DNA from 2 places in the Glaciecola punicea genome. Region 2 is predicted to be linked to the other one. Evidence: predicted binding sites of a transcription regulator. Region 2 holds the regulator's gene; the other holds the start of a gene.
What was found. The regulator ArgR, encoded in region 2, controls arginine synthesis, uptake and breakdown. The targets are predictions, from matches to a motif close to ANTGAATANNTATTCANT.
Positions count from the first base shown of each region.

Region 1: gltB (glutamate synthase large subunit) is a predicted target of ArgR. The motif match lies at 1,742-1,759, and genes of this name have one in related genera.

Region 1 covers NZ_LZXY01000009.1:41,591-47,028, reverse strand. The annotation lists gene arcB (aerobic respiration two-component sensor histidine kinase ArcB) at 1-1,334, opposite strand, end outside; gene gltB (glutamate synthase large subunit) at 1,925-5,438, shown strand, end outside.
Region 2 covers NZ_LZXY01000011.1:52,776-58,213, forward strand. The annotation lists gene BAE46_RS12160 (penicillin-binding protein activator) at 1-1,335, opposite strand, end outside; gene rsmI (16S rRNA (cytidine(1402)-2'-O)-methyltransferase) at 1,472-2,314, shown strand; gene argR (transcriptional regulator ArgR) at 2,331-2,795, opposite strand; gene mdh (malate dehydrogenase) at 2,977-3,915, shown strand; gene BAE46_RS12180 (RNA methyltransferase) at 4,026-4,541, opposite strand; gene ppc (phosphoenolpyruvate carboxylase) at 4,585-5,438, opposite strand, start outside.

The sequences.
Region 1 (5,438 bases), on a different contig from region 2:
GTGTCTTGAATGGTAAAAGTAATGTCGGCTTGGCTTTCAGAGTGTATTTTTGCAGACATCGTGAGTGATACCGAGCCCTGCACAGTGAATTTCACGGCATTGTACAGTATGTTCCACAGCACTTGCCTAAGCCTTGTGCCGTCTGCTTCAAACGCAACAGGCACCGGCTCAATAATTTCCCAGTTGAAGCTTAAGCCCTTATCAGCCGCCAATAACTTAATGATACTGGCGAGTTCGTTAATAAAGTTAACCGTACTAACTGTTTTGTATTGCATTTCTACTTTGTCGCGGTCAAGTTTATCAAGGTCTATAATATCGTTAAATATGTTGCCTAAGGTAATGGCGCTTGCGTAAATAGTACTTACCCATTCAAATTGTTCAGCGTCTAATTTAGTGTCGCGCAACATACGAGACAGGCCAACAATGCCATTTAGTGGCGTACGCAATTCGTGTGAAATGGTCGCTATAAACCTTGTTTTATCTTTACTTGCTTGTTCAATCGCAAGCTGGGACTGTTTGCGCTCTGTCATGTCTCGACCAAAGGCAAGTAAACCCAGACGTTTTCCATTATGATCAAAAAATGGCACCTTGCGCATTTCAAAATATCGGCGACGATCATCTGCAAATTTCAGCCATAGCTCTTCGGTAATAGGCGCGTTGGTTTCTAAGACCTCTTGGTCAGAAGCTGCCACTTGTCTAGCAAGGTCAACGTCGTATACCTGATGGGGCGTAAGCCCCATGAGCTCTTCTTGAGACTTTCCGGTTAAGTCTTCAGCTACTTTGTTACAACCTTCAAAGCGACCCTCTTCATTGCGGTAGTATATAAGGTCTGGCGAAGCATCAATGATAGAGCGAGTAAGAGTCGATAGCCTGCGGGCTTCAAGCTCCTGCTCAGACTTTTCTTTTATTTCTTGTTCCAGTTTTCTAAACAACGCTTCACGCTCCAGTTGAATTTTTTTGCGCTGCTCAATTTCATAGTTCAACTGGCGAATATTATTTTGGAGTTCTCTGTTTAAAATAACGTCATGACGACGCAAGCGTTCTAACTGACTAACTGCTTCTTCTAAATTGATTCGAGAGTGCTCTAATTGTGTAATTAATTTCCCAAAGAATAATAACAAGCATGGCGCGCCAACAAGGGTCAATACAATTGCGCTTAAAAAATCGTTCGTGTGGATCTCGCTGCCAAGCACTAAGCGAACCAAGTATGAGCCTAAGATAGTGAAACAAAGTGTGAATAAAACGAACAACACGCTGACTTTGACCGTTCCCAAATTTTTGACCATTTGAGATACTTTGATCGCCCATAAATCGCTCGATAATTTTGAGAACATAGTGTTATTAAACCTTAGCAAGGCACCGCCGTGATGACACAGCATAAATTAATTTTGGATGCTGGCATGCTACCAAGAAATTGAAGTGGGGAATAGTCGAATAACTAAACGTCTGTTTTTAGTGCACGTCTCACTTTACTTAAGATTACGCTTATAAAACATATTTATGCGCTAAAGATGTATTTCTCTTCACCTTAAGTTGAATTAAAGTTGCAAATTCAACTAAAATTTACACTTCATTTACCTTACTTGTCAAAAAACGACCTTAGTGCAGAATCATCCAAATAATTATTTATTATTTTAAAACAACAATTTAGCTTAAGTTTACATATTGATTATTAATAATATGATGCAAGGTAATTGATTTATAGCGCGTAAATAGGTAAGTTCAGGCTCCTGCTTAGCGAAATGAATAAAAATTCGGTATACAACAGTATCCTCAAACGCTAACGATGTCGAACAAGTACAATAAAAAATCGGCTTAAAAAATTCAAAATATGGTCCGAACCATTACTAGGTTGACTGGGTTTCATTAAAAAGTAGGGCACAACCAGCGTGGCCAATTATTGCGGCGCGCGAAGGAGTAATGTATGGGTTTGTATCATTCGTCTGATTCAAAAGACAACTGTGGATTTGGCTTAATTGCGCACACACAAGGTAAGGCTAGTCATGTATTAGTCGCCACTGCCATTGAAGGCCTTGCTCGTATGCAGCACCGAGGCGGTGTGGCTGCCGATGGTAAAACAGGCGATGGCTGTGGTTTACTATTACAAAAACCCGATTCATTTTTTAGAAAAGTCGCCAGTGACCACTGCTGGACTTTAAATAAAAACTATTCGGTAGGCATGGTTTTTTTATCGCAAGATCCGATAAAAGCGCAGACATCACGGTTAATTCTCACAGAAGAATTAGAAAAAGAAATGCTAAGTGTACTTGGCTGGCGCCTAGTACCCGTTAACCACAGCGTACTGGGCGATTTAGCCAAAACAGGCGTTCCTCAGATTGAACAAGTTTTCATAAATGCCCCTAGTGGCTGGTCGGTAGCTGATGTTGAGCGTCGTTTATATATGGCGCGCAGACGCACAGAAAAGCGAATTGCCGATGACGGAAATTTTTATGTCGCGAGTTTATCCACATCGGTAACCATCTATAAAGGCTTAGTTATGCCTAAAGATTTGCCTAGATTCTACTTAGATTTGGCAAACACCGAGCTAAAATCAGCCATATGTGTATTTCACCAGCGATTTTCAACGAATACCTTACCGCAATGGCCACTAGCACAACCGTTTAGATACCTTGCGCACAACGGTGAAATAAATACTATTAAGGGTAACCGAGACTGGGCGTATGCTAGAACAAGTAAGTTTGCCACCCCGCTTATTCCTGACCTTATGCAAGCGGCGCCTTTTGTCAATTTAAAAGGCTCTGACAGCAGCTCACTAGACAACATGTTAGAGCTATTTTTAGCTGGGGGCATGGATTTATTTAGGGCTATGCGTTTATTAGTACCGCCAGCATATCAAAATAACAAAACCATGGATCCAGACTTACGCGCGTTCTATGAGTTTAATTCTATGCACATGGAACCCTGGGATGGCCCCGCGGGTATTGTGCTAACTGACGGACGCCATGTCGCCTGTAACCTTGATAGAAACGGCTTACGCCCGGCACGCTACGTCATCACCAAAAATGGCTTTATCACGCTTGCCTCTGAAGTGGGTATTTGGGACTACAGCGAACATGATGTGATTGAAAAAGGCCGCGTAGGCCCCGGCGAAATGTTGGCAGTTGACACCCAGACGGGTAAAATTTGGCGTTCAAATGAAATTGATGACGAGTTAAAATCGCAGCACCCCTATGCTCAATGGCTAGAATCACATATATCAAAGCTAATACCCCTTGAAGGTTGCGATGCCAGTTTAATTGGCAAACGTGCTTACGATGACTATGAAATGTCGACCTTGCATAAGCTTTTTAACTATAGCTATGAAGAAATAAACCAAGTAATAAAAGTATTAGCAAAAGACGGCCAGGAAGCCACAGGCTCAATGGGCGACGATACGCCCATGGCGGTTATGTCATCGAAACATCGCACATTATATGATTACTTTAGGCAGCAGTTTGCGCAAGTCACTAATCCGCCTATCGATTCACTGCGTGAAAATCACGTAATGTCGTTGGCCACCTGCATTGGCCGCGAACAAAACGTATTTAATGAAACCAGCGGCCATGCACATAGGGTCTTGTTTGAATCGCCGGTGTTGGTCTACACCGATTTAAAACAGTTACGCAACTTTGACAAAGAATATTATTACAACGAAACAATTAATATTAATTACAAAACTGAAGAAGGCCTAGAAAAAGCCATTAGACGCCTGTGTGACGAAGTAGTGGACGCCGTTAGAAATAGAAACGCAGCCTTTGTAATTTTATCCGATCGCAAAATAGCTAAAGACACCTTGCCTATTCCTGCTGCTATGGCGGTGGGCGCAGTTCAAAGGCGCTTAATAAATGAACAGTTACGCTGCGACGCTAATATTGTTGTAGAAACAGGATCGGCGCGTGATCCACACCATTTTGCGGTCTTAATTGGTTTGGGCGCAACCGCCATTTATCCCTATCTTGCTTATGAAACAATAGAACAAATGGTAGAAAAAAATGATTTAGATATGACACCTTTAGATGCCCTTAAAAACTATCGTAAAGGGATTAACAAGGGCTTGTATAAAATCATGTCTAAAATGGGCATAAGTACCATCGCCAGCTACCGCTCCTCGAAACTTTTTGAAGCGGTCGGCATTAACAAAGCGGTAGTAGATTTGTGTTTCCTTGGCGTGCCAAGTCGGATCCAAGGTGCAGGATTTGAAGATTTTGAACAAGACTTAATTAACGTATCTAGAATTGCATGGTTAGCGCGCAAGAGCATGTCGCATGGTGGCTTGTTGAAATATGTTCACGGCGGCGAATTTCACGCCTACAACCCTGACGTTGTTAAATCACTACAAACCGCCGTGAAGAGCGGTAAGTATGAAGATTATAAGGTTTTTTCTAGCCTAGTGAATGATCGCAATCCTAGTCATTTACGCGATTTATTGGGTATTAGAGCCGGCACCGCTATAGATATTAGTGAAGTAGAGCCAAACGAACAATTATTTCCGCGCTTTGATACTGCAGCAATGTCTATGGGCTCGTTAAGCCCAGAAGCACATGAAGCGTTAGCCATTGCAATGAATCGCTTAGGTGGGCAGTCAAATTCTGGCGAGGGTGGCGAAGATCCAAAACGCTTCAATACCGAGAAAAACTCTAAGATTAAGCAGGTTGCTTCAGGCCGTTTTGGGGTAACGCCACATTATTTGATGAACGCTAACGTTATTCAGATTAAAGTTGCCCAAGGCGCCAAACCTGGCGAGGGCGGTCAGCTACCCGGTGGTAAGGTCAATGAATATATTGCTGAATTGCGCTATTCCGTGCCGGGGGTTACCCTCATATCACCGCCACCCCACCATGATATTTATTCAATTGAAGATTTAGCGCAGCTTATTTTCGATTTAAAACAAATTAATCCAAGCGCCTTAATATCGGTTAAATTGGTGTCTGAACCCGGCGTAGGCACCATTGCCACCGGTGTAGCTAAAGCGTATGCCGATTTAATCACGATATCTGGTTACGATGGCGGCACAGGCGCAAGTCCATTATCATCGGTTAAATATGCCGGTAGTCCATTTGAGTTGGGCCTTGCAGAAACTCAGCAGGCACTGGTGGAAAATGGTTTGCGCCACAAAGTACGTCTGCAGACCGACGGCGGTCTGAAAACTGGACTTGATGTGGTAAAAGCCGGCATGCTGGGCGCTGAAAGTTTTGGCTTTGGCACTGGGCCCATGGTAGCTCTTGGCTGTAAATATTTACGCCTATGTCACTTAAACAACTGCGCAACAGGGGTAGCGACACAAGACGCTGGGCTGCGTGAAAATTACTTCATTGGTTTGCCCGAAATGGTCATGAACTACTTTATCTTCATAGCGCAAGAAGTCAGAGAAATTATGGCCAGTATTGGCGTTCGACATTTTCAAGATTTGGTAGGCCGCACCGATTTGCTAGAGTTAC
Region 2 (5,438 bases):
CTTCCAAGCCGCAATGAAGGCATTGTTCATGCGTTTAGCTGTTGCAGAACCGTCGTCTATGACCACAGGGTTGCGTATAGTACGTGTGCGCATTAGCGCCACGATCTGCTGTGCTTCTTCTTCAGGTGAGAGTGAAAACGCCGCCAAAAGACCTTCCCCGTCTTTTGTGCGTGGCTGGGTTTGGTTAAGCACTAGCTGTCGTTGGGGAACTAAATTAAGCGCATTAATTTCGTCGATATGGCTGCGTAAGAGCGGACCAATAATGGTGTCGTAGGGCACTAAAGACTCTGCAGTAATATCAGTATTTAAAGTGTTTAGTGAACCCGTATCGATAAATTCAATTGTGGATTGAATCACACGTTTACTTTTCTTAGCAGAGGCTAATTTGTGATAGTAAGCACTCAGTATTCCCTGCTGTATGGCTTCTCCTTGTGCCGATAAACGCCCGCTTAACGGCAACAATACTGCTATGTTCTGGTTTTGGCGATGCTCGATGCTTAAATACTGTTGTATTTGTGTTGGTAAATTACTTACTATCATCAAGTTCGTACGAGTAGATAACCATTGTTTTATCGACGCTTGACGAGCGTTATCGTCTAGGCTGGCATCTTCTACAATGTTGAGAAACACAATATATTCGCTAAGCGTTGGATATGTTGCCGCAAGTTGCGCTCGCGCGTCTTGGTCAAGCAATGAAAACCATTCCCACGCTTTATTGTAAAAATGGGTCCGAAGCTTAGGGTGATCCACTAAATTATCGATAATATTTGCATTTAAAAGTTGATGCAAGGCGCTTGCGTATTGCTTATTTTGCGCAAGCAGACGAGCAGAAGCAATTTGCGCTCTAGTGGCAAAGTCTATAGTGTTTAAAGATGCGCTAAGGGGCACCTTTGCGCTATTTATGCCATTTTCGTTTACTGTTTCTAACCATTTAATGACAAGGCTAAGTAAAGGCTGTTTATTAATTGAATCGCTTGTGTTACCAATCGAGTCTAGGGCGCATTCTGCTTTCAATAAATTACTTATAGCCACGTGCTGGGAATTATTAAGACTACCCTGTGTGTGCTTAATAACAATACTAACTGCGCGACAGTCATCCGCGCTTTTGTAATTATTCGCTAATATAAGCAAGGATAAATTGCGCTCATTTATATCTTTGCTGTTTGCGTAACGCGCCTCAATATTTTCCAAAGCTTTTTGTTCTTGTCCGCTCATATCAGTGTCAAAGGGCGGCTTTTTTTCAGGCTCAGATATTGGCTTTTGGTTTGGTGCAACACCGCAGCCAATTAAGAAAAACGAAATGCTGCAAGTGACAAAAAGTGTGCGTAAGTTCACGAGTATCCCAAAGATAATAAAGGTTGACTTCGCTAGTCTACTTGGCTTAATAAAAATATCTAGCTGAATTCATGCAAACTGTACTTAAGTTTGTGTAAACTAGGCGTATTAGTTTTTTTATTTATAAGTGAAGAACGTGACTGGTATTTTGTATATTGTGCCTACGCCTATTGGCAACCTTGGTGATATGTCTAACCGGGCTATCGATATTTTGAATGAAGTCGACCTAATTGCCGCGGAAGATACGCGCCATTCTGGCCATTTACTGCAACATTTTTTGATTAAAACGCGTTCAATTAGCTTACACGATCATAACGAGGATCAGCGCACTCAACTATTAGTCAAAAAACTGCAAGCGGGAGAAAAAATAGCGCTTATTAGTGACGCTGGCACACCACTTATTAGCGATCCAGGCTACACCTTAGTTAGTACGTGTCGCTCCCTTGACATAAACGTAATAGCTTTACCTGGACCTTGCGCGCTTATTACCGCGCTAAGTGCCTCAGGCTTGCCGACCGACCGCTTTATGTACTTAGGGTTTTTGCCCGTTAAACAAAAAGCCAAAGCGCAGTCGCTCAAGTTTGCTAGTCTTGCGCACATGACCTGCATCTTTTATGAAGCACCACGTCGGGTTAAAGACACCATAGAAGTATGTGCACAAGTGCTGCCTGATAATCATCAAATTGTGCTTGCAAAAGAGCTGAGTAAACGTTTTGAAAGGTATATAAGTGGCAATGCAAAGGATGTTCTAGCGTGGTTAAACCAAGAGGATGCGCATCAAAAAGGAGAGTTTGTGCTAATGATTTATTGTAAAGCGATAGCGCAAGAAGAGCTTCCCGTGCAGGCAAAAGATCTTATGCACCAGCTCATAGCCTTGCTGCCGCCTAAATCGGCGGCAGCGGTGGTTAGCGAGCATTATAAATTGAACAAAAAATCGCTTTACCAATATGCACTTTCTTTGAAAAACATGCAGACATAAAGCAGGCTTTGTGTGCTTAAACACTATCAAATAAGTCTTGCACACGCTGCCTAAGCTCTTCAATTTTAGTAATGTCGGCAGGTGCTATAAAAATAGTGTCATCGCCTGCAATGGTGCCCAATACGCCATCGGTATGGCTCAATGAATCGAGTAAACGTGCGATTAACTGAGCGGCCCCAGGGCTGGTGCGAATAATCACCATTACGTTGTTATGCACAATATCTAACACTAGCTGCTTTAACGGGCTTTTTGCGGTGGGCATGCCCAGTTCAGGCGGCAGACAATAAACCATATCACCACGCGCATCTCGAGTTCGCACTGCGCCGAACTTGCTTAACATTCGCGACACTTTTGACTGACTAATATTATCAAAACCCAGTTTTTTTAGGGCCAGTACAATCTCGCCTTGTGATCCATAGCTCTCAGTTTTTAAAATTTCGCGGAAGGCTTTTATCAGTACATCTTGTTTACTGGTGCTCATAGGCAATAACATAGCTCGACATGTAGAATGCGTATATCTTGCAATAAGCCCACTATATAAGCAATTTTTGCGGTAAAAATGTTTATTTTGATATTTGATACCATAGTATCATTGAGCTTTGTGAGCATTTCGGCTAATCTTCGCGTTCTTTTTATCAACCTAGTTAACTGGAGATATCTCTATGAAAGTAGCCGTATTAGGCGCCGCAGGTGGAATTGGTCAGGCCTTGTCACTATTGTTAAAAATACAATTGCCTGCAGGCTCTGAATTATCATTATATGATGTTGCGCCGGTAGTTCCCGGTGTTGCAGTGGATTTAAGCCATATACCCACCGACGTCAAAGTAACTGGATTTGGTAAAGATGATCTAGCGACAGCATTAACAGGCTGCGACATTGTGCTGATCCCTGCAGGCGTTCCTAGAAAGCCAGGCATGGATCGTTCTGATCTGTTCAACATCAATGCAGGGATAGTTAAAAATCTAATAGAAGCCTGTGCAGACAACTGCCCAGATGCATGTATAGGCGTTATTACTAACCCTGTTAACACCACGGTAGCTATTGCCGCTGAAACGCTAAAAGCAAAGGGTGTTTACAACAAGAACAAGCTGTTTGGTATTACTACGCTTGATGTTATTCGTTCAGAAACCTTCATCGCAGAGCTTAAAGGCAAAAGTACCTCCGATGTGCATGTGCCGGTTATTGGCGGTCACTCTGGTACCACTATTTTACCTTTATTGTCTCAGGTTAAAGGCATTACCTTTACCGATGAAGAAGTAGCTAGCCTAACGCCGCGTATTCAAAACGCGGGTACTGAAGTGGTAACGGCTAAAGCCGGTGGTGGCTCAGCTACCTTATCTATGGGTCAGGCTGCAGCGCGCTTTTGTTTGTCACTCGTGGCGGCCATGCAGGGTAAGGACGTTATAGAATATACATATGTACAGGTAGACGGTTCTGAAGATGCGGCCTTTTTCGCGCATCCTGTTCGTTTAGGTAAGCACGGCGTTGAAGAAATTTTACCCTACGGTGAATTAAGCGCCTTTGAACAAAAAGCCAAAGAAGAAATGCTTGATGGACTCCGCAACGACATTAAAATGGGCGTTGATTACGTTAATAGCTAAATGCTTAAATGTTCTTAGTGCGAAAGTCTGCGCTACTTAGGTAGCGCTTACACCACAAAAAAAACAGCCTTGTGTGTCATCAGGCTGGTTTTTTTATTCAATTAATATGTTCAAGCACGTGTTACCTTCACGTTGTTATTAACATCTCTGCTCTGTCTAATTAAGTCATCTCCCTTTTCATAGTCAGATTTTGCCAAGCGGTCATACAGCACTACATTGGCCGTCACGGCTAAATTCATACTGGTTTTCGTGGGAATATACACTACATGCTCACATGCGTTAACAATATGCTGGGGGACCGATCCGTCTTCGGGACCAAATATATAGTAGGCATTTTTAGGGTGAACAAATGCGGGTAGAGGAGTGGCACCTTCTACTAGTTCAATTACTACAGGAGTGGCGCCTTGAGGTAAAGCAGACAGTAAATCGTCTACCGCAGTGCTAGGAATTAAATTGCGGATCTTCTTCGTATCTTCGTGAAAAGCTTTGGCGTGAGTATATCGAGAGCCAGTATAAAAAATAGAAGACACCCCAAAACACCCGGCAGCGCGCAAAATAACCGCCACATTACTGGCTGATTTAGGGTTAAGTAAACCAATGCTAACGTGGTTATTGTCGTTTTTCATCTAACATCGCTTCTTTAATATTATCATCACCATTAGCCAGTAATTAACCCGTGTTGCGCATACCAACCGCAATACCAGTAATCGCTACCATCATCGCGCGTTCAAGGACCACTACGTCGTTGTCTTCAAACTTAGAGGATTTCGCTTTTCGAATTCTATCTAGTAGCTCAATTTGCACGTAGTGCAGTGGCTGTAAATATCCAGCCCTTATTTGCATTGAGTTTCTGGCATTTGGATCATCTTCCATCATGTGTTCATGGCCCGTCATTTTTAGCAAGCTTTGCATCGACTGCACCAGTTCTTCGCGCAAAGCTGCACCAAAGTGCAAAAGCTCATCGGGCACGAGGCGTTTGTCGTAAGCTTCACTCACCTTAGGATCTGCTTTTTGAAAAACCATGTCGAGCATAGATAAGCGTGATGCAAAAAACGGCCACTGATCTATCATGTCTTGCACAATGGGGGCATTGTCGCCCTGATTCACTTCATCTATTGCGCGCATTACGCCTAACCACGAAGGCAATACCAAGCGTGTTTGTGCCCATGCAAATATCCACGGGATTGCACGCAAGCTTTCAATGCCTCCGTGCGGGTTACGCTTGGCCGGACGGCTGCCCAGCGGTAATTTACCCAGTTCAAGCTCGGGGGTGGCGACTCTAAAATAAGGCACAAACTCAGGGTCGGTGTTAACGGTATGGCGATAATTGTCTCGGCCTTTGTTGGCCATGGTGGTGATAATTTCGCGCCACTGTGATTTTGGTTCAGGCGGCGGTAACAATACAGCTTCGATCACCGCGGATGCGTATAAAGATAAGCTGCGCTTAGCCAACTGTGGCATACCAAACTTAAAGCGGATCGTTTCACCTTGTTCGGTCACCCTAAAGCCCCCGTCGAGTGAGC